Regions from separate parts of the Rhodococcus sp. P4_E4 genome, predicted to be linked through region 1. Evidence: riboswitches for the same ligand, from Rfam matches in the RefSeq annotation. Region 1 holds a riboswitch; each other region holds the start of a gene.
What was found. A riboswitch is a leader RNA that binds a small molecule or an ion and turns the genes downstream of it on or off. The one in region 1 is predicted to bind cobalamin.

Region 1 (5,071 bases):
TTGAGCGGCAGGTTCACCGAATCCACGATCAAGGCTCGAATGGCATACAACGGCGCCCTGTCTCACGGAGTCGACTTCATCGCTCGCAACTCTGCGGGTAGTGCCGCCCTGAATTGGGCTTTGGCAGGTGAGCCGCGGCAGGCCAGACACTGGTTCGAACTCGAACAGAAGCATCCTGACCCCGGGGGTTGGCTCGAACCTGTAGTCAAGATCGCCGGCTTGACGGCACGGGCTCTCGCCGCTCTCGACACACTCGACTTCGGTGACGCACGTATCGCACTGACCGACCTCGGCGTTCCGTCTGACACCGAGGAGCTATGGGCGTTCGTCGTCTATGCGCACAGCCAATTCGCCCTGACTCAGAGCAGTGCATCTTCCGCTCTGTCCTTGCTCCACAACGCGATTGGAGTGCATTCCAAGCAGTACACGGCCACGTCTTTCGCGCTTCCTCTGCTGCAATCCGCAGAAATCGATCTCCTGCTCGCACTCGGCGAGGGAAACAAGGCGACGGCTCTGGCCAAGGAAATTGCCGATCCTGCAGCCAACCCGTGGACGCTCGCGTCGGTGGCGCGTTTACGTCAGCGAATCGGCCAGAACGAGGCCGCTGTGGCGCTGTGCCATCAGTTCGACTGGTCTGGCGAATCCTATCCGCGGGCACAGATGGAATCGCTTCTGGTGCAAGCGGTTGCACACTCCGAGCTGGGTGAGCCACGCCTCGCCTCTCAGGAGTGGTCCAGAGCGTGCAGTATCGCGGACCAAACCGGACTTCTGCGTCCGTTCGCGACCATTGGATCGGCGGACGTCGAGAAACTCGAATCGATGGCAGTAACAAAATCGCGTGCACTCGCCGAGTTCTCGAAAAGGGCTCCTGCGGAATCATTTCCGGGATTCGTACGTATCGTGGAGCTGACCGAACGCGAACAGAAGGTCCTCTCACTCCTGGCGCTCGGCATGGGGTCGGCCGCGATGGCCGACAAACTGTACGTGTCCGTCAACACCGTCAAGACTCAACTGCGCACTCTCTACAAGAAGCTCGACGTACACAATCGAAACGAAGCGATCACGAAGGCACGTCAGCTGCGCCTGCTGTAGTCCCGGGTCGGATCTGATTCGGACTACATTCTGTAGGCATGAGCACCGATACCTGTGTCTTCTGCAAGATCGTCGCGCTGACCGAGCCGGCGATTCTCGTCCACGAGAGCGAGACGACTCTTGCATTTCTCGACGCCCGACCGGTGAGTCGCGGACACACCCTGGTGGTCCCCAAGCGTCATGCAGAAAACCTCGATGCTCTCGAAAGCCACGAGGGCGCAGAGATGTTCCGCGTCGGCACGCTCATCGCCGGAGCTCTACGCCGCTGCGACATCGCCGCTGACGGAGTCAACTTTCTCGTCAACGACGGGCGTGCCGCGGGCCAAACCGTGTTTCACTCGCACCTCCACGTCGTCCCCCGCCATCGCGGCGACAAGGCGAAGTTCGCTGCCGGACTCCTGGCCAGGCGAGCCGTCGAACTGGAGCAGGTGGGCGCGTCGATCCGCAGTCAGCTCACCGTCTGAAGGAATTCCGTCACCACTTCGCGATAGCGCTGCGGTTGATCGTCGTGAACCAGGTGGCCTGCGTCGGCAATACGTACGTACCGAGTTCCCGGCCTCTCGGCCATCTCTCGCATCTGTCCCTCGGGGGTGATGGTGAACTCTCCCTCGATCAGCAAGGTCGGCACGTCGATCGCCTTCCACTGATCCCAGAAATGCCTCGTGCCCCACTCCTCCGAGATGTCGCGGAAGGTCGACACCTCGCCGTGCAGGTACCACCCGTCGTCGCGGCGGTCGAAAGAGTCGAGAAAGTACTGGCCGGCGACGGGCCCGAAGAATTCCTTCATCGCGTCCTCGGAAGCAAACGGCTGCGGCCACGCCGAGATCATCTGAGCCCAATCCGCGGCGGTGCGTCCGCGAAAATCCGGAGCCATGTCTTCGAGGACCAGTGCACAAACCTTTTCGGGATGCGATGCGGCGAAGCACCACGCGTGCAGAGCCCCCATCGAATGGCCGATCACGATCATCGGCTCCTCGATGGACGCAACGGCAGATGCCAGGTCGTCGACGAATGCCTCGGTGGTCAGCTCTGACGGCGCGGGCCGGCCGTGACCGGCGGCGTCGAACGTGTAGACGTGGCCGAACTCGCGGATCCACGGCACCTGGCGTCGCCACGTCCTCGAGCTGCCCATGAGGCCGTGCAACAACAGAATCGGTTGTCCTGTTCCACCTTCGTCATGCAACACGAGTGTCACGGTACGCGGTGAAGGTGCGCGGGTAATGTCGCTTGCATGGCAGTCGTGAAGATCAATGCAATCGAGGTCCCCGAGGGCGCCGGCCCCGAACTGGAGAAGCGCTTCGCAGCACGCGCTCATGCAGTCGAGAACTCCCCGGGCTTTCTCGGATTCCAACTCCTCCGCCCCACCGCAGGTGAGAGCCGCTACTTCGTGGTGACGCAGTGGGAGTCCGAGCAGGCGTTCGCCGATTGGCGTGACGGCCCTGCCCGCGAAGCCCATTCCGGCGAGCGTGCGAAGCCCGTCGCTTCGGGTGCGTCGTTGCTCGAGTTCGAAGTTGTTCTGGACGTCGCCGCAAAGAGCTGATCTAGAACGATTGTGCCCGCCTTGGCGGGCACAATCGACGGTCATCTCGGCTTACGCGTTGACACGGTGCGGGCAGTAGTGCAAAAGTTCGCATGTAAACGCGATGGTCCGACAGGAATCCGGTGAAAGCCCGGAGCGGTCGCGCCACTGTAATTCGAGGTGAAGTGCCTTTTTCGGCACGACTATTTCGACAGCCAGACACTTCGGCCATCGCATGGACCTAGGGGACGCGAAAATCCCAGGAGGCTTCGATGGCTCTCGCCTATTCTCCCGATACGTCGATCGATTCGACTCGTCTTGCTTTCCTCGCCGCTGCAGTAGTTCTGTTCGCGATGCTCGCTCTCTACCTGGTCGGATTCGACCAGGGCGCTATCTCTCGCACCGGCATGTACATGCATGAATTGATGCACGACGGTCGACACTTGATGGGCCTGCCGTGCCACTAGTCGACAATTTCACGAAGCTTCTCATTCGTGGTTTGTTGGCTGGTTTGATCGCAGGCATCCTTGCCGGCGGAGTTGCATTCGTGCTGGGTGAACCGCACGTCAATGCCGCCATTGCGATCGAAGAAGCCAACAGCGCCACCGGTGAGGTTGCCGGCGAAGCCGCTGGGCATTCGCACGGTGACGAAGAAGAACCACTGGTGAGCCGCGACGGGCAGCGCGCCGGGCTGTTCCTGGCCACAGCGCTGGCCGGACTGGCACTCGGGGCGATCTTCTCGGTCGTTGCCAATTACGCTCGACGACTCACCGGAATGTCCGGGCCGTTGTTGGCGATCACCATCGCCGTCGGTGGTTGGCTGGCCATCGAGGCCGTGCCCTTCTTCAAGTACCCGGCCAATCCGCCGGCCGTCGGAGATCCCGACACCATCAACCAGCGCACACTGCTGTGGCTGGCCGCCGTGATTCTCGGGCTACTGTCCGTCACCGCGGCAGCAGCGGCGGCAAAGGCAGTTTCCGGGCACGAGTTCCTCAGCGTGCGCATCGCTGCTCCGGTGGCTGCGTTCCTGGTGATCGCCACGATCGGTTACGTCTCGCTTCCCGGCATCAACGAGGTGGGCGAGGACTTCCCGGCAACTCTGCTGTGGGAGTTCCGACTTTCCTCGCTCGCTACGCAGGCGACGCTCTGGCTCGTACTCGGGTTGGCATTCGCCTTCCTCACCGAGCGCGCGACCAAGAACACCGAAGTAGCAAAGAAGTACGCCCTTCGCTGAACCTGCTGTGCGCCTTTATTAACCGCGGGCGGTTAATAAAGGAACGCCAAGTACAGCGAGTAGTGGCGCGACTGGTGCAGATTGCCTCCGTGGAACCACAGCGCTTCCTGCTGCGTCGGCTTCCACATGTTGCGCTGCTCGCCTTCCCACGGTCCCGGATCCTTGGTGGTATTCGAGCCCAGGCCCCACACCTTGCCGACCTTGTCGGCGGTGTCCTGACCGATCAGATCCGCCACCCAGCCGTTCATCGAGCCGTAGCCGGTCGCGTAGACCACCACGTCGGCAGGCAATTCCGTACCGTCTTCGAGGATCACGCTGTTCTCGGTCAGCTCACGAATGTTGCCGTGCGCGAGCTTGATGTCTCCATTGGCAACCAGTTCGGCCGCGCCGACGTCGATGTAGTACCCCGAACCGCGGCGTAGGTACTTCATGAACAGACCTGAACCGTCGTCGCCCCAGTCGTGCTCGAAGCCCGCCTTCTCGAGGCGATCGTAGAAATCCTTGTCGCGCTCACGGATTGCGTCGTACACCGGGATCTGGAACTCGTGCATGATCCGGTACGGCAGCGAACCGAACGTGAGGTCCGCCTTGTGTGTCGTCATGCCCGCGGCCAGTGCTCGCTCCGAGTACAGATCGCCCAAGCCCAAATCCATCAGCGAATCCGACTTCACGATGTGCGTCGAGCTGCGTTGCACCATCGTGACGTCGATGCCGTTCTCCCACAGTGCGCCGCAGATGTCGTGCGAGGAGTTATTGGCCCCGATCACGACGACCTTCTTGCCCACGTACTGATCCGGGCCGGGGTGCTTGCTCGAGTGGTGCTGATCGCCGAGGAACTTGTCCTGCCCGGGGAACGTCGGAACGTTGGCCTTGCCGGACATACCCGTCGCCATCACCAACTGCTTGGGACGCAACGTCAGCTTCTCGCCGTTGCGGTTGACCTCGACGGTCCATTCCTGGGTCTTCTCGTCGAACGACGCAGAGGTGCAGGTCGTGGAACTCCAGTACGGAACCTCCATGACCTTGGTGTACATCTCGAGCCAGTCGCCGATCTTGTCCTTGGGCGCGAACACCGGCCAGTTGTCGGGGAACGGCATGTATGGCAGGTGGTCGTACCAAACCGGGTCGTGCAGGCACAGGGACTTGTAGCGTCCACGCCACTGGTCGCCCGGCCGCTCGTGGCTGTCGATCACGATGGCCGGAACTCCGAGTTGGCGCATCCGGGC
Region 2 (5,071 bases), on a different contig from region 1:
GGCTCGGTCAGATCGCCAACGAGCGGAAGCACTCGATCGCCGCCGGGAATTGCCGACACCTGTGCTTCGAGTTTTGCGACAGAACCCGCTCTGACCAGCACGTGGATTTGAGCAGTTTCATCATGCTCGAGCAGGAGCGGTAGTACAGCTCGTCCGAGGAACCCGGTACCGCCAGTGACGATGTATGTGGCCATGGTCGGTAACTTACTCCAAAGTAAGATCGACGGCTAGAGGGAACCGGACATCAGTGCGTCATGACGCCATCCTCGGTGTCGAAGTCGATGCCCGCAGTGATGATTCCCGAAAACAGGAACGCGACGGCAAGTGCAAGAGCGGGGATTGCAAGGATCCATTCGAAAATTGTCATGCTCCAAGTCTGACGAAATCAGCTTCGGAGAACATCGCCCTGCGGAGCGATTTAGGCGATCGGGCAGTCATCCTCGAGGACGACTGCCCGATCAGGGAAATCCACTAGTGCGTGATCAGTGGCCCGAAATCAGTGGCCGATGCCGACCTTCGCGTGAACTTTTTTCATCCAGGCCGGAGCCCACCAGTTCGCTTCGCCCATCAACTTCACCAGCGAGGGCACGAGCAACATGCGGATGATGGTCGCGTCGACTATCAGCGCGACGATCATGCCGACGCCCAGGAACTTCATCACCGACAACCCGGACATCGCGAATGCCCCCGTCACCACGATCAGGAGTAGGGCGGCGGCCGTCACGATTCGGCCGGTGCGTTCGGTTCCGAACTTGACTGCTTCCTCCGTCGTCGCTCCCGCGTTCTTGGCCTCGACCATCCGGGACATCAGGAAAACCTCGTAGTCCGTGGACAATCCGAACACCACCGCCAGGATGAGCACGACGAACGTCGCCTCCAGCGGAGTTTGACTGACCCCGAGGAGTTCGACGCCGTGACCGTCCTGGAAGACGAAGGTGAGGACTCCGAAGGTGGTCGCGAGGCTCAGCGCGGCCATCAGTACCGCCTTGATGGGCAGGACCACCGAACCGAACGCGAGGAACAACAGGATCAAGGTGGATCCGACCATGATGAGGATCATCACCGGCAACCAGTGCAGGACGGCGTTGTTGCCGTCGTCGACCATGGCTTGACCGCCACCGACAAGCAGCACTGTTCCGTCGGGAGCGGAGATCGCACGCAGATCTGTCACTGCGGTGCTCTGTGATTGGGGCGTAGAGCCCTCGCTGTAGAGAGCCTGAACCGCGATGAGTTGATTGGTGCTCGCGACGACGGTCGCCTGACCGATGCCCTCGACCTGACCGGCGGACTCGGCGATCGCTGCACCTTCGGCCGGGGTGAGAGTGTTCCCGTCCTCGGCCTGAAGGATCATCGTCGCGCCGTTGCCGGTCTGCGGGAAGTCGTTGACCAACGTGTCCATTGCGACGCGAGCGGGGTCGTTGTCCGGGAGTGCGGTGTACGAGAGTTCTCCCAAACGGGCACCGAGCAGCGGCGAGGCCATCACGAGCAGCACGGCCACGATCGTCACCGAGACCGCGACCGGACGCTTCATCACCCACGTGACGACGCGGCCCCAGAACTTGCGCGAGCGTTCCTCGCCGCGTTGCGCCGCATCCTTGCGCCACGTCAGGGCGTTGATGCGATGCCCCAGAATGGCAAGCAGCGCAGGCACAGCGGTCAGCGACAGAACCGCCGCGCTCAGTACTGCTGCGATCGCACCGAAACCCAAAGACCGGATGACGGCCTGCGGGAAAACGAGCATGCCGCTGAACGCGCAGATCAGCAGCAGACCCGAGAACATGACGGTGCGACCCGCGGTCAGAACTGTCCGCTGCGCAGCCGCTCCCGGGTCCGAGCCCGAATTCAGTTCTTCACGGAACCGACCGACCACGAACAGTCCGTAGTCGATTGCAAGTCCCAACCCGAGAAGAGAAGCGACGTTGATCGAGAACGAAGACACATCGGTGATCAGCGTGAGGACTCGCAGAACCGCCAAGGCGCTCAAGACACTGAGTACACCCACGAACACCGGAACCGCCGCAGCGACGACGCCGCCGAAGATGAAGACCAGCAGCACCAGAGTGATCGGAATGGCGATGGCTTCGGCGACCACCAGGTCTTTCTCCAGCTTGGTGTTGAACGCGACGCCGACGACGGTGTTACCCGCGAATTGTGCCTCGGCACCTTCAACTTCGAGCTTCGGCAAGAGATCGGCGAAAGTAGCAGGTGTGACGCCCGAGTCCGGTGCCAACGTGATCGCAACGGCCGCCATGGATCCGTCGTTCGAGAGCAGACTGGCCTTGGCCGCGGCGTCCGTTCCCCAATACGACTTCACCGACGCGGTCGGCACTTCCGTTTTGAACTGGTCGACGGCGGCCGTCACTGCCGGCCCGATGTCGTCGAGGGTCTTACCGTCTGTGGGTGAGTAGATCGCGATGATGTCCGGGGTCTGCGGTCCGAGATTGTCTTCGATGATGTCCGCAACCTTCGCGGAGTCGCTGCCCGGATCGATGAAGCCGCCCTGGCTGAGCTTGCCGAACACTCCGAGTCCCCACACCCCACTGATGAGAACTATCAGAACCGCGAGGCTCAGTACCCACCATTTCCGGGCGACGACGGTTTGGGCCCAGCGTGTCATGTATCAACTCCGGTGTGTGGGGGCGTCTGGCCAGATCGACTGTAGTGGGCGTTTGGTCTTGAATCGGAAACGTCATGCATACTGCTCGAAGCACTTGCAAGCCACGTGTGTGGGGGAAGCCGGTCCGAATCCGGCGCTGACCCGCAACGGTAGGTCGATTCTCGGTAGTCACCGAGCGTCGGCAAGCCCGATTACCCACCGCGCGGTGTGCGACATCCATTCGTCGTGGTCTACGAAAAGGAAGTCCAGCAGGAGCTCTGGCCGAGTATCAGTGTGCGGGCGGAGTTGTCTGTCGGATTCTCATTCGTGGCTCAGAGCCCTTACGAGGTCCCCGTGTCACTTCAGTTCTCCCCGTCCCGCGCCGCCGCTGTTCTCATCGCGGTCGCCTTTGTTTCGGCAGGTTGTTCCAAAGGCCAGGAATCAGAGTCCGCGTCTGCTGCGGAATCCTTCGCACAGGCTGTGTCCGTGACCAACTGCGATCGAGAGATGACCTTCGACTCGCCGCCGCAGCGCATCGTGTCTTTGAACGGGCATGTCACCGAGGCGCTCATCGAAATCGGTGCGGGTGACCGGATCGTCGGTCGGGCGTACAGCGACAACCCGCCAACTGCGGAGACCGCCGATGTATTCAACAAGATTCCCAGCCTCTCCGATACGTTCCCCAGCATGGAGCAGGTCCTCGACGTCGATCCGGACTTCGTGGTCGGAGGAATGACCAGTGCCTTCAACGAGAAGCAAGGCCGTTCCCGAGACGCTTTCGGCGAGCGCGGAATCAACACCTTCCTCTTCTCGGAATACTGTGGCACCGGTTTCCCCGACATCGGATTGCTCGAGAACGACTACACGCAACTCGGTCGAGTCCTGGGCGTCGAAGATTCCGCCCGCGAGGTCGCAGAGGAGATCAGCGATGGTCTCGATTCCGTCCGCGCTTCGGTCGGAGACGCGGCGCCGGTACCGACCTTCTTCTACGACAGTGGTGACCAGGTTCCGACGACTATCGGCGGAGTCGGCGTCGGTCAATTGGTCGCGGAATACTCCGGCGTCTCGAACATCTTCGCCGAAGGGACAAAGCCCTACATCGACGCATCGTGGGAAGCTGTTGCCGAGCGTGCACCCCAGGCGATCGTGGTCATCGACTACGGAGACAAGACCGCCGAGCAGAAGATCGACTTCCTCCGCGCCCAGCCGTTGATGGCGACCACCCCTGCTGTGCAGCAGAACCGGTTCGTCGTGGTTCCTCTCGCGGACCTGTTCGAGAGTTCACGGTTGGTGCGTTCGGCACAGACCATCGCGACGGCCTTCCATCCGGGCGCTGACGCGGCGAAGTGACCCGCACGCGTTACGGGTACGGCGCCCTACTTGTCGGCTTGGCGGTCGCCTTGGCGATCGTCCTGGGGTTGGCCGTCTCCTTGGGATCGGTTCGCATTCCCGTCGGTGACGTCTGGGCGATAGTCGGAGCCCGTTTGGCGCCAGGGACTTTCGAAACGTGGTGGACCGCGGCGCGGGAGTCGATCGTGATCGACTCCCGCCTGCCACGTGCACTCACGGCTGCGGTCGTGGGTGCTTCCTTGGCGATGTCGGGTGCTGTTGCTCAGGCTGTCACACGGAATCCTCTTGCCGACCCGTATCTGCTCGGAGTTTCGTCGGGTGCGGGATTCATGGTGGTGCTCGTCTCGGTGCTGGGTTTCGGCGCCGGCCTCCTCGGGGTTTTCACGATTCCGGTCGCAGCATTCGTCGGGGCGATGATCCCGTTGTTTCTCGCACTGCTGATCGGCGGCCGGTATCCGCAGCCGACCGCGATCATTTTGGTGGGTGTAGCGCTCGCCCAGATATTCTCGGCGCTCATCACCTTTTGCATCCTGGTGTTGGCCGATGATCGGCACGTGACGTCGGTGATGCACTGGATTGCCGGCGGATTCGGTGATGCGCGATGGTCGACGCTGATCTTCCCGACGATCGCACTGGTCGTCGTCGGCACAGCCCTTCTGTTCAGTTCGCGGTGGATGGACGTCTTGCAGACCGGTGACGACGGGGCTGCTGCACTCGGTATGAACGTCCGGCGGTTCCGTGTGTTGTCCTTGCTTGCGGTCTCCGTACTGGCGGGCGCGGCAGTCAGCGTTGCCGGTGGAATCGGATTCATTGGCCTCCTGATCCCACATCTGGCCGGTTTCATCGTCGGCACCAGAGCAATTCGACTGCTCCCTGCTGCAGCCCTTCTGGGCGCCGTCGCGATGGTTGCCGCGGATACCGCTGCGCGCTCGGTGGCACAATCCACCGAAGTTCCGGTCGGAGTGATCACCGCCCTCGTGGGTGCACCGATCTTCGTCTGGATGCTTTACCGGCAGTATCGGAGGCTCGAACAGTGACGCAGACCAGAACAGTGACACAGGCCAGAACAGAGACACTCCCGAAGGACGCCGAAGCTGCGCCTCTGCTCGAACTCGTCGAGACCCG
Region 3 (5,071 bases), on a different contig from region 1:
GGGTGCGTTTCCGATCGCGACAACAGCGCCCTCGAGCTTGGCTCCCCACAGTTCGAGAGCAGCCGCCGAGCGAGTGTTGTCGATGGTCGACGCCAGCACGGGAACCCGCGGATCGCCGAGGGTGCAGATTACGTCGTTACCGGCGGGCAGACGCTTGCGCGTGATGCCGGCAGCCACCATCTGGGCGTCGCAGAAAATCGGCGCGCCGTCGCGCAGAGCTGCGCGCGCAGCCGAGACGACACCGGGTGTGAAGGCGACGTCGTCGACGAGATCGACCTGGCCACTTGCATGAATCATGCGCACTACAGCTTGCGAGACATCCGCCGGGAAACGGCTCAGGTCGGCTTCGGCCCGAATGGTGGCAAAGGACTGGCGATAGATTTCCGCGCCGTCACGGATGTACTCGATCATGTGCCACACGATAGAGGCATCACCGATCGGCCGGATTCACCCGGTAACCGTCACCCGTCGCAATCACATCCGCTACGTCCCCGCGGGGACGTCCGCAGCTGCGGTCGCACCCGGCCCAGTGCTGGCGCCCGACGACGGGCAGTTCTGCCTGCTCGACGGCGGTGATTGCGTCGGTGCGCACATCGGCGAGCGACTTCTCGCATCCCGGGCTTCCGGTGCAGGCGGTGACGTCGAGCCACGGTGAGTTCTCGTCGAAGATCAACCCCATCGGCGCCAACACCCGGACTACCTGCTCGGCAGCCCATTCGTCGAGGTCGAAGATGTGCACCGATCGCCACGGCGTCACGACAACGGGCTTGTCGACGGCGGCCAGGAACTCGGCCAGCCGAGCGTCGAGCAGCCCGAATCGCAAGCCTCCGCCCAGGGCTACGGTCCCGTCGCGCTGCTCGAGCCAGCCGATGGTGGGCCGTGCATCCGGCGTGAGGTCCGCAGCACCGGTGGACTCGGCGCTCAGACCCAGCTGCTCGAGGGTGCGTTCGATTCCGTCCGGAACCTCGGCCAGGCGCCAGTGCTTGTCGCGGACGTCGAGGAATGATCGAGCCACCTCGAGGAGCAATTCGACGGCGTCGTCCGCCTGGACGAGATGAGTGGTGTGGTGACCGGCGAGCACCAGTGAATGCTCGGTGGCGCTGCGCGCATGGAGTCCGAAATCGCCCCGTAGCCCGGTGATGTCTCCGCGCCCGTCGTCGAGGGTGAACAGGGTTCGCCCTGGCAGATCCGCCAATGCGTGATCCGCTTGGATCGCCGAATCGAGACGGTGGACCAGTTCACGAATGTCGGCGACGCCCCCGATACGGCCGGACAGTGGGGACGCGAGGATGTTGCGCACTCGCTCGTGCGTCGCGGACGGCAGCAGGCCGGCCGACGCGATTCGCGCCGCGAAGGCTTCGGGATCCGAGACCGAGCGCAGTTGGACGTTGCCCCTCGAAGTGAGTTCCATCTGCCCGTTGCCGAGATCGCGCGCTGCGTCGGCGAGCGTCTGCAATTGGACCGGGGTGAGGAGTCCGCCGGGTAGGCGCACGCGTGCCAGTGCGCCGTCGGCGGCGTGGTGAACTTGCAGTGCACCCGGGCACGCGTCTGGCTGTGAACGGTCCGTGGGCATGGCTCCAGGGTACGACCTGTCATGAGTGCCTTCTGCGGACCGGTAGCATCACCACCACCAGTGACGGCAGTTGAGGAAACCGGTGAAAGTCCGGTGCGGTCGCGCCACTGTGAGTGTTGCTCGAGCGGGACGTGTTTCCGCTCGGAAACACGAGTCAGACCCTCAACCGCCGTCGATGACAGATCTGTGCCACGGGGCGCGAAACCCCAGGAAGGCTTCACCCGTGATTCTTCTGCTCTCCACGTCCGATACCGATCTGCTGAGCGCCCGCGCCAGCCAGGAAGCCGGCGACGGCGTCTCCTATCGCTGGGCCAACCCCTCACGCTTGCTGGTCTCGGAGGACTTGCCGCCCTTGCTCGACGGCGTCGACCTCGTGATCGTTCGTATCCTCGGCAGCCGTCGTAGTTGGGAAGACGGCTTGGAGATGGTCCTCGCCTCCGGACTCCCCGTAGTCGTTCTCGGCGGCGAGCACGCGCCGGATGCCGACCTCATGGAGTGCTCGACGGTCTCCGCCGGTGTTGCTGCCGAGGCGCACAACTACCTGGCTGAGGGTGGCACGCAGAATCTGGCACAGCTGCACCACTTCCTCTCCGACACCGTCCTGCTCACCGGTCACGGTTTCGAGCCGCCGGCTCACCTGCCTTCCTGGGGAATCGCTGATTTCGCGCCCGATCTCGACGCGGCGAGCGGTCCGGTCATCGCAGTTCTGTACTACCGCGCCCAGCACCTGGCCGGAAACACCCGGTACATCCAGGCCTTGTGCGACGCGGTCGCCGAGGCCGGTGGCACTGCGCTGCCGATCTACTGCGCATCTCTGCGAACCGCAGAAGCCGAACTTCTGAGCACGCTCCGCCGCGCCGACGCCATGGTCGTGACAGTTCTTGCTGCCGGCGGCACCAAGCCCGCCACCGCGTCCGCTGGTGGGGACGACGAAGCCTGGGACGTCGCCGCACTCGCTGCACTCGACGTCCCGATCCTGCAGGGGCTGTGCCTGACCAGTAGCCGCGCCACCTGGGACGAGAACGACGACGGACTGTCGCCTCTCGACGTCGCGACGCAGGTCGCGGTGCCGGAGTTCGACGGTCGCATCATCACCGTCCCGTTCTCCTTCAAGGAAATCGACTCCGACGGGCTGTCCACGTACGTCCCCGATGCCGAGCGCGCTGCCCGTGTCGCCGGTATCGCCGTCCGTCACGGCAAGCTTCGCCACATTCCGACCACCCAGCGTCGCGTTGCTCTGATGCTCTCGGCGTACCCGACCAAGCACGCCCGTATCGGCAACGCCGTCGGCCTCGACACTCCGGCGAGCGCAATCGATCTGCTCACCGAAATGCGTTCTGCCGGTTACGACCTCGGTCCGGTCGACGGCCCTGACGCAGTTCCCGGCCTGGCAGCCAAGGACGGCGATGCGCTGATCCACGCCCTGATCGCGGCCGGCGGACAGGATCCCGACTGGCTTACCGCCGAGCAGCTCGAGGGCAATCCGATCCGCATCTCGGCAGCGAAGTACCGCGACTGGTTCGCCACCCTGCCCGAGGAACTGCGCAGCGGAGTCGAAGAACACTGGGGCACAGCGCCCGGCGAGTTGTACGTCGATCGCTCGCAGGATCCGGACGGCGAAATCGTCATCGCGGCACTGCGATTCAACAACATCGTCCTCATGGTTCAGCCGCCGCGGGGATTCGGTGAAAAGCCTGTCGCGATCTACCACGACCCGGATCTGCCGCCGAGCCACCACTACCTCGCGGCCTACCGCTGGATCGCTGCCACCCCGGACAACGGCGGATTCGGCGCCGACGCCGTTGTGCACCTCGGCAAGCACGGCAACCTCGAATGGTTGCCGGGCAAGACGCTCGGCATGTCCAGCAACTGCGGCACCGACGCAGCGCTCGGCGACCTGCCGCTGATCTACCCGTTCCTGGTCAACGACCCGGGCGAGGGAACACAGGCCAAGCGTCGTGCTCACGCGACGCTCGTCGATCACCTGATCCCGCCGATGGCCCGTGCCGAAAGCTACGGCGACATCTCCCGCCTCGAGCAACTGCTCGACGAGCACTCCAACATTTCCGCACTCGATCCGTCCAAGCTCCCGGCTATTCGCCAGCAGATCTGGACACTGATGCGTGCCGCCAAGATGGACCACGACCTCGGCCTCGCCGAGCGGCCTGAAGAAGACGTGTTCGACGACATGCTCCTGCACGTCGACGGTTGGCTGTGCGAGATCAAGGACGTCCAGATCCGCGACGGTCTGCACATTCTCGGCCGTGCACCCCAGGGCGACGCCGAAATCGAACTGGTCCTCGCCATGCTGCGTGCCCGTCAGATGTGGGGCGGCGAACAGAGCGTCCCCGGTTTGCGTGAAGCACTCGGGCTCAGCGAAGACGGCGACGAGTCGCGCAGCCGTGTCGACGACGTCGAGGAAAAGGCGCACGCACTGGTTCGCGGCATGTACGACGCCGATTGGAACCCCGCTGCGGCAGAACAACTCAGCGACGACGAGACCGTCGTGAAGATCCTGCAGTTCGCGGCCACCGAAGTGGTTCCGCGTCTGCGGCAGACGGACAACGAGATCAAGCAGGTCCTGCACGCGCTCGACGGCGGATTCATCGCCGCGGGTCCGAGCGGTTCGCCGCTGCGCGGCCTGATCAACGTTCTTCCCACTGGTCGTAACTTCTACTCCGTCGACCCCAAGGCAGTTCCTTCACGCCTGGCGTGGGAGACCGGTCAGGCGATGGCCGAGTCGCTCGCCGCTCGCTATCTCGCCGATCACGGCGAGTACCCGCGCTCGGTGGGTCTGTCGGTGTGGGGAACCGCCGCAATGCGTACCTCCGGCGACGACATCGCCGAAGTGTTCGCGCTCCTCGGTGTTCGCCCCGTCTGGGACGAAGCAAGCCGACGCGTCGTCAACCTCGAAGTCATCGATCTCGAAGAACTCGGCCGCCCGCGCATCGACGTCACCGTCCGCATCTCCGGATTCTTCCGTGATGCGTTCCCGCACGTGCTCGCACTGCTCGACGACGCCGTTCAGCTGGTCGCGGCACTGGACGAGACGGACGAGCAGAACTACGTGCGCGCCCACGCACAGGCCGACCTTGCCGAGCACGGCGACGCCAGGCGTGCGACCACCCGTATCTTCGGTTCGAAGCCCGGAACCTACGGCGCCGGACTGCTGCAACTCATCGACTCCAAGACCTGGCGCGGTGACGACGACCTCGCCGAGGTGTACACCAACTGGGGCGGCTTCGCGTACGGCCGTGGGCTCGACGGAATCCCGGCAGCCGACGACATGCGCAGTGCTTACCGTCGAATCAACGTGGCGGCCAAGAACACCGACACACGTGAGCACGACATCGCCGATTCGGACGACTACTTCCAGTACCACGGCGGCATGGTTGCCACCGTGCGCGCGCTGACCGGAAAGTCGCCCGAGGCATATATCGGCGACAGCACTAGGCCGGAATCGGTTCGCACACGCACACTTTCGGAAGAGACCGCACG
Region 4 (5,071 bases), on a different contig from region 1:
GGGGCCGGGTCGACGTCTTCCGGCAACGGTCTGATCGGATTACGCGAGCGCGCCGGAGCGTCGGGCGCACGAGTGATCATCACTCATCCCCAGCCGCAGGGGTTTGCACTTCAGGTAGTCGAACAGGAGACAGAGTGAACAGCCAGGGCGATCGAGCAACCATACGGCTGCTCTTGGCGGACGACCAGGCGCTCGTGCGAGGAGCGTTGGCCGCACTACTCGATCTGGAATCCGACCTCTCCGTGGTGGCCGAGGTCGGTCGCGGCGACGAGGTTGTGGCCGCTGTTCTCGAACACCGCCCGGATGTCGCGCTTCTGGACGTCGAGATGCCCGGCATGGACGGAATCGCCGCGACGGCGGCCCTTCGCGAGGCAGCACCCGACACCCGAGTCCTGATCGTCACCACGTTCGGACGTCCCGGATTTCTTCGCAAAGCCCTGCACGCCGGGGCCGGCGGGTTCGTCGTCAAGGACACACCCGCCAGGCAGTTGGCCGACGCAGTCAGGCGTGTCCACGCCGGACTGCGCGTCGTCGATCCCACCCTTGCGGCCGACAGCCTCGTCAGCGGCGAGTCGCCTCTGACGGAGCGTGAGACCCAAGTACTGCGCGCCGCTCACGACGGCGCACCCGTGGCAGCCATCGCAGGGGCGCTCTTCTTGTCCGCAGGGACGGTTCGAAATCATCTGTCATCCGCAATGGGTAAGACGGGTGCGTCGACGCGCGCGGAAGCCGTCAGAATCGCCGAGTCGAACGGCTGGCTCTGATCCGCGTGGCCGGAATCCACTTCCCCGGCAAATAGTTCGCGGTTCGATTCTTGACGGCGATTTGTCCAGATCACTCAAAGTAGGGACCTTCTACCCTAGGGATTTTCCCTGCAAACGACCCCCTTCGCGAGAATCCAAAACAGCTAATCGTTCGATAACTGGCTATGATGCAGTTAATTGAATCGACGGAGCCTGTGTGTAACGGGGGAAGGGACGTCTCATGTCGAACCAGTTCAACGATCGCTTGAACTCGCTGTTCGAGACTGCCGACTTTCACGTCACCAACGCGATGGTCGTTCGCGGCATGACCGAGTTCGGCTGCCGCATCTCGACGCCGTACCTGTCCCAACTGCGCACCGGCGTCCGAACCAACCCGTCACCCGAAGTGGTTGCCGCCCTCGCCCACTTCTTCAACGTCCATCCGGACTACTTCTACGCCCCGTCCGATCAAACTCCGCCCGCGATCTCGGGCGGCGAGGCGGACCTCTCTCTCCTCGAACAGCTGCACAACGTGCGCCTACGAAACCTCACCTCTCGCGTCGTCGATCTATCGCCGTCTTCGCAGGATCTGCTTGTCGAAATGGCGGAGAATCTACGTTCCTCCGAGAATCTTCCGCGCGTACCACCGGACTCGAATTCCTACATGTCACGCGCGTAGCGCCCTTCGCCGACTCTCCTTGACTGCTCAGGGAGGGTTGGCCTTATGCTGGTCGATGCAGCTGGTTCGCCCGGCGCGGTCATGAGGAGCCCCGAAGACCGTTCCCGGCGTCGAAGCCCCGTCAGCGCAAGCTGTCGGAGTGAGAGGGAACCCGGTGAAAATCCGGGACTGTCCCGCAGCGGTAAGCAGGAACGACCGCCGTTTATGTGCACTGGGCATCCGCCTGGGAAGCGACGGCCAGTAGGTTCGATCCAACTCGATCGAGTGCCCGCGAGTCCGAAGACCTGCCGACTGTGTCGGGCACGCCGTGCCCGACGGTCCACCGCCTCGTGGAATGGGCGTGTAGATCTCCATCGGACCTCGTGTGCGGTGCGGGCAGTACTGTCCGCCGAAACTCGAGGTCTCGTGAGGTGTACCCGTCTGCCGGCAGTGGCCATCAATGCATTGGCAATCTGGAGAAACTCCGTGACAACAACATTCACTTCGACCGTGCTGGGCTCACCGCGCATCGGTCCTCATCGAGAACTCAAGCGGGCAACCGAAAGCTACTGGGCAGGGCGCATCGACGCCGACGCCCTGCAGGCTGTCGCCCGTGACCTCCGTCGGCAGGGCTTGGCCGACCTCCGTGACCTGGGCCTCGACTCCGTCCCGGTCAATACCTTCTCCTTCTACGACCAGATGCTCGACACCGCAGTTCTTCTCGGCGCGCTGCCCGACCGCGTCGCGTCGGTCGCCGATCCGTTGGACCGCTACTTTGCCGCTGCCCGTGGGACGGACACCATCGCGCCGCTCGAAATGACGAAGTGGTTCGACACCAACTACCACTACCTGGTGCCGGAGATCTCGCCGTCCACCACGTTCGCACTCGACCCGTCCAAGGTCTTGTCCGAACTGGCAGAAGCACTTTCCGACGGCATTGCAGCCCGCCCGGTCGTCATCGGACCGGTCACCTTCCTGCTGCTCTCGAAGGCTGTCGGCACAGACGAGCCGCTGCTCTCGCGGCTCGACGAACTACTCCCCCTCTACGCGGATCTACTCGGGCGGCTCGCGAAGGCCGGTGCGAGCTGGGTTCAGCTCGACGAACCGGCCCTCGTGGGCGATCGCACCGATGAGGAAATCGAAGCGGCACGCGCTGCGTACGAACAGCTTTCAGCGCTGTCCGAGCGGCCGTCGATCCTGTTGGCGTCGTACTTCGGTTCGCTGCGTGACGCGTTGCCCGCGCTTGCGTCCACCGGCGTCGAAGGATTTGCCGTCGACCTGGTGGCCGGTCAGGATTCGATCGGCTCCGTACCTGACCTCGCCCGCAAACTAATCGTCGCCGGAGTGGTCGACGGACGAAACATCTGGCGGTCCGATCTGGACTCGGCACTGAGCACTTTGGGTGCCTTGCTCGGCAGCGTCGACACGCTTGCCGTCTCCACGTCGTGCTCCCTGCTGCACGTTCCGTACACACTCGACGCTGAGTCCGATGTCGACAAGGCCCTGCGCTCGTGGCTTGCGTTCGGCACCGAGAAGGTCAAGGAAGTAGTAACTCTTGCAACCGCTCTCGCACAGGGCAGAGAGTCGGTGGAGGACGAGTTCGCTCTGGCACGAGCGGCCGCGTCGACCCGCAAGGACGATCGCAGACTCAATGATGCGAGTGTTCGGGGACGCCTGGACGCGGTGCTGAACTCGGCGACCGGTCGCGCGCCCGCCGCCGAACGTCGCGCTGCCCAGGACGAGCTGCTTTCTCTGCCGCCGCTGCCCACGACGACCATCGGTTCGTACCCGCAAACCTCGAAGATCCGCATCGCTCGCGCAGCACTGCGCAAGGGCGAGATCGACGAAGCCGAGTACGTCAACCGTATGCGCGCCGAAATTGCCGAAGTTGTTGCGCTCCAGGAAAAGCTGGACCTGGACGTGCTTGTTCACGGTGAGCCGGAACGCAACGACATGGTCCAGTACTTCGCGGAGCAGTTGGACGGATTCTTCGCCACCGCCAACGGTTGGGTCCAGTCGTACGGCACCCGCTGCGTGCGTCCGCCGATTCTGTACGGCGACGTCTCGCGCCCGAAGCAGATGACCGTCGACTGGATCACGTACGCACAGTCCCTGACCGACAAGCCGGTCAAGGGCATGCTCACCGGACCAGTCACCATTCTGGCCTGGTCGTTCGTCCGCGACGACCAACCCCTCGCCGACTCGGCAAATCAAGTCGCACTGGCCATTCGAGACGAGACCGTCGACCTGCAGGCCGCCGGAATCGGAATCATCCAGGTCGACGAACCGGCTCTGCGAGAACTACTCCCACTGCGTGCCGAGGATCAGCGCGCCTACCTGGACTGGTCGGTCGGCGCCTTCCGGTTGGCCACCTCGGGCGTCGCGGATTCCACCGCGATCCACACGCACCTGTGCTACTCCGAGTTCGGAGCGGTGATCGGCGCCATCGCCGGCCTCGACGCGGACGTCACGTCCATCGAGGCGGCACGCTCACACATGGAGGTCCTCGACGATCTCAGTTCGGTCGGGTTCGATCTCGGCGTCGGCCCCGGTGTCTACGACATCCACTCGCCGCGGGTGCCGAGCGTCGACGAGATCGCGGAGTCGCTACGCGAAGCACTCAAAGCTGTTCCGGTCGAACGATTGTGGGTCAATCCGGACTGCGGATTGAAGACACGGGGGCCGATCGAGGTCAAAGCGTCGCTTCGTAACCTCGTCGAAGCCGCGAAGGTGGTACGAGCGGAGCTTTAGGGGCGAAGCCCCGGTGCGCCTTTTTGGTAGTGGGCACTACCAAAAAGGGAATATCGTCGATGACGGCTCGCCGCTCATCCTCGCCCGACGCTGTTTGCAGCTTGCCGAGCAACTCGTCCATCCGAGCGTTCTTGTAGCCGAGAATGTTCGACGGCGATTCGCTGAACAGGTTGCCGTACATACGCACGAACGGTGACTCTTCCAGCACGTTGAACGCGAAGTAGGACACGTCGTAGTCATGCTTCGCGTACAGCATGGAAATCAGATCGTTGATGCTGGTTGCGTAGGTGATGTCGACCGTGAAACCCACTGCCTGCAAGAGCGACTGAAACGTCAGTGCGCTGCGCTGCGTCGCCGGATCGTTCATACCGACGTACGTCAGTTTTCCGTCGTAACCGTCGGCCTTCGCCTCGGCGAGATACTTCTTCGCCGCCTCGGGGTCGAAGCCGTTCCCGGCCACCGATCCGTGCCACTGCGACCACGACGCGAACATGTCGGTGCCGGGTTCGCCGAAGCCGCCCTGAACTCGCTCGTTGAACGTAGTCGGGTCCACCGCAGCGACAATCGCCTTACGCACGCGCTCGTCCTTCGCTGCCCGATCGTCGCGCTGATTGATTGCCAGAACGCCGGCCATGCTGGCCGAGTACACAAATCCTGGATCACCGGCTTCGAAAGCCTCGTGTATGAAATCGGGAGACTTCAGATAGGCGACCTGAATTCCGTCGGTGTGCAATCCCTCGAGTTTGCTCTTCTCGTTGACGATTGCCGGAAAGCGCAACTTCTCGAGGTACGGTGCCCCGTCCCAGTACGTCGGACGGGCAGCGAGCACCAATTCGTCCTGGGAGGCGAACTTCTCGACGGTGAACGGACCTGCCCCGATCGGGGTGAACGTGCCGGTAGCCATCGACGAGGGCGCGAC

Region 2: linked by a shared signal. The riboswitch ahead of AC1DVN_RS03615 (ABC transporter substrate-binding protein) and the one ahead of AC1DVN_RS28555 (CbtB domain-containing protein) in region 1 are both predicted to bind cobalamin.
Region 3: linked by a shared signal. The riboswitch ahead of cobN (cobaltochelatase subunit CobN) and the one ahead of AC1DVN_RS28555 (CbtB domain-containing protein) in region 1 are both predicted to bind cobalamin.
Region 4: linked by a shared signal. The riboswitch ahead of metE (5-methyltetrahydropteroyltriglutamate--homocysteine S-methyltransferase) and the one ahead of AC1DVN_RS28555 (CbtB domain-containing protein) in region 1 are both predicted to bind cobalamin.

What each region holds. Positions count from the first base shown of each region.
Region 1 is NZ_JBFUJB010000031.1:48,733-53,803, forward strand. Features, by position in the region: gene AC1DVN_RS28535 (helix-turn-helix transcriptional regulator) at 1-1,092, shown strand, start outside; gene AC1DVN_RS28540 (HIT family protein) at 1,131-1,556, shown strand; gene AC1DVN_RS28545 (alpha/beta fold hydrolase) at 1,541-2,278, opposite strand; gene mhuD (mycobilin-forming heme oxygenase MhuD) at 2,324-2,632, shown strand; cobalamin riboswitch at 2,720-2,858, shown strand; gene AC1DVN_RS28555 (CbtB domain-containing protein) at 2,884-3,078, shown strand; gene AC1DVN_RS28560 (CbtA family protein) at 3,069-3,845, shown strand; partial or broken gene AC1DVN_RS28565 (NAD(P)-binding domain-containing protein) at 3,890-5,071, opposite strand, start outside.
Region 2 is NZ_JBFUJB010000002.1:141,384-146,454, reverse strand. Features, by position in the region: gene AC1DVN_RS03630 (SDR family oxidoreductase) at 1-194, opposite strand, end outside; gene AC1DVN_RS03625 (hypothetical protein) at 245-367, opposite strand; gene AC1DVN_RS03620 (MMPL family transporter) at 497-2,617, opposite strand; cobalamin riboswitch at 2,687-2,834, shown strand; gene AC1DVN_RS03615 (ABC transporter substrate-binding protein) at 2,951-3,946, shown strand; gene AC1DVN_RS03610 (FecCD family ABC transporter permease) at 3,943-4,983, shown strand; gene AC1DVN_RS03605 (ABC transporter ATP-binding protein) at 4,980-5,071, shown strand, end outside.
Region 3 is NZ_JBFUJB010000019.1:129,641-134,711, forward strand. Features, by position in the region: gene AC1DVN_RS20990 (precorrin-8X methylmutase) at 1-411, opposite strand, end outside; gene cobG (precorrin-3B synthase) at 431-1,573, opposite strand; cobalamin riboswitch at 1,625-1,757, shown strand; gene cobN (cobaltochelatase subunit CobN) at 1,797-5,071, shown strand, end outside.
Region 4 is NZ_JBFUJB010000001.1:128,905-133,975, forward strand. Features, by position in the region: gene AC1DVN_RS00630 (sensor histidine kinase) at 1-138, shown strand, start outside; gene AC1DVN_RS00635 (response regulator transcription factor) at 135-764, shown strand; gene AC1DVN_RS00640 (helix-turn-helix domain-containing protein) at 985-1,422, shown strand; cobalamin riboswitch at 1,520-1,728, shown strand; gene metE (5-methyltetrahydropteroyltriglutamate--homocysteine S-methyltransferase) at 1,888-4,152, shown strand; gene AC1DVN_RS00650 (ABC transporter substrate-binding protein) at 4,094-5,071, opposite strand, start outside.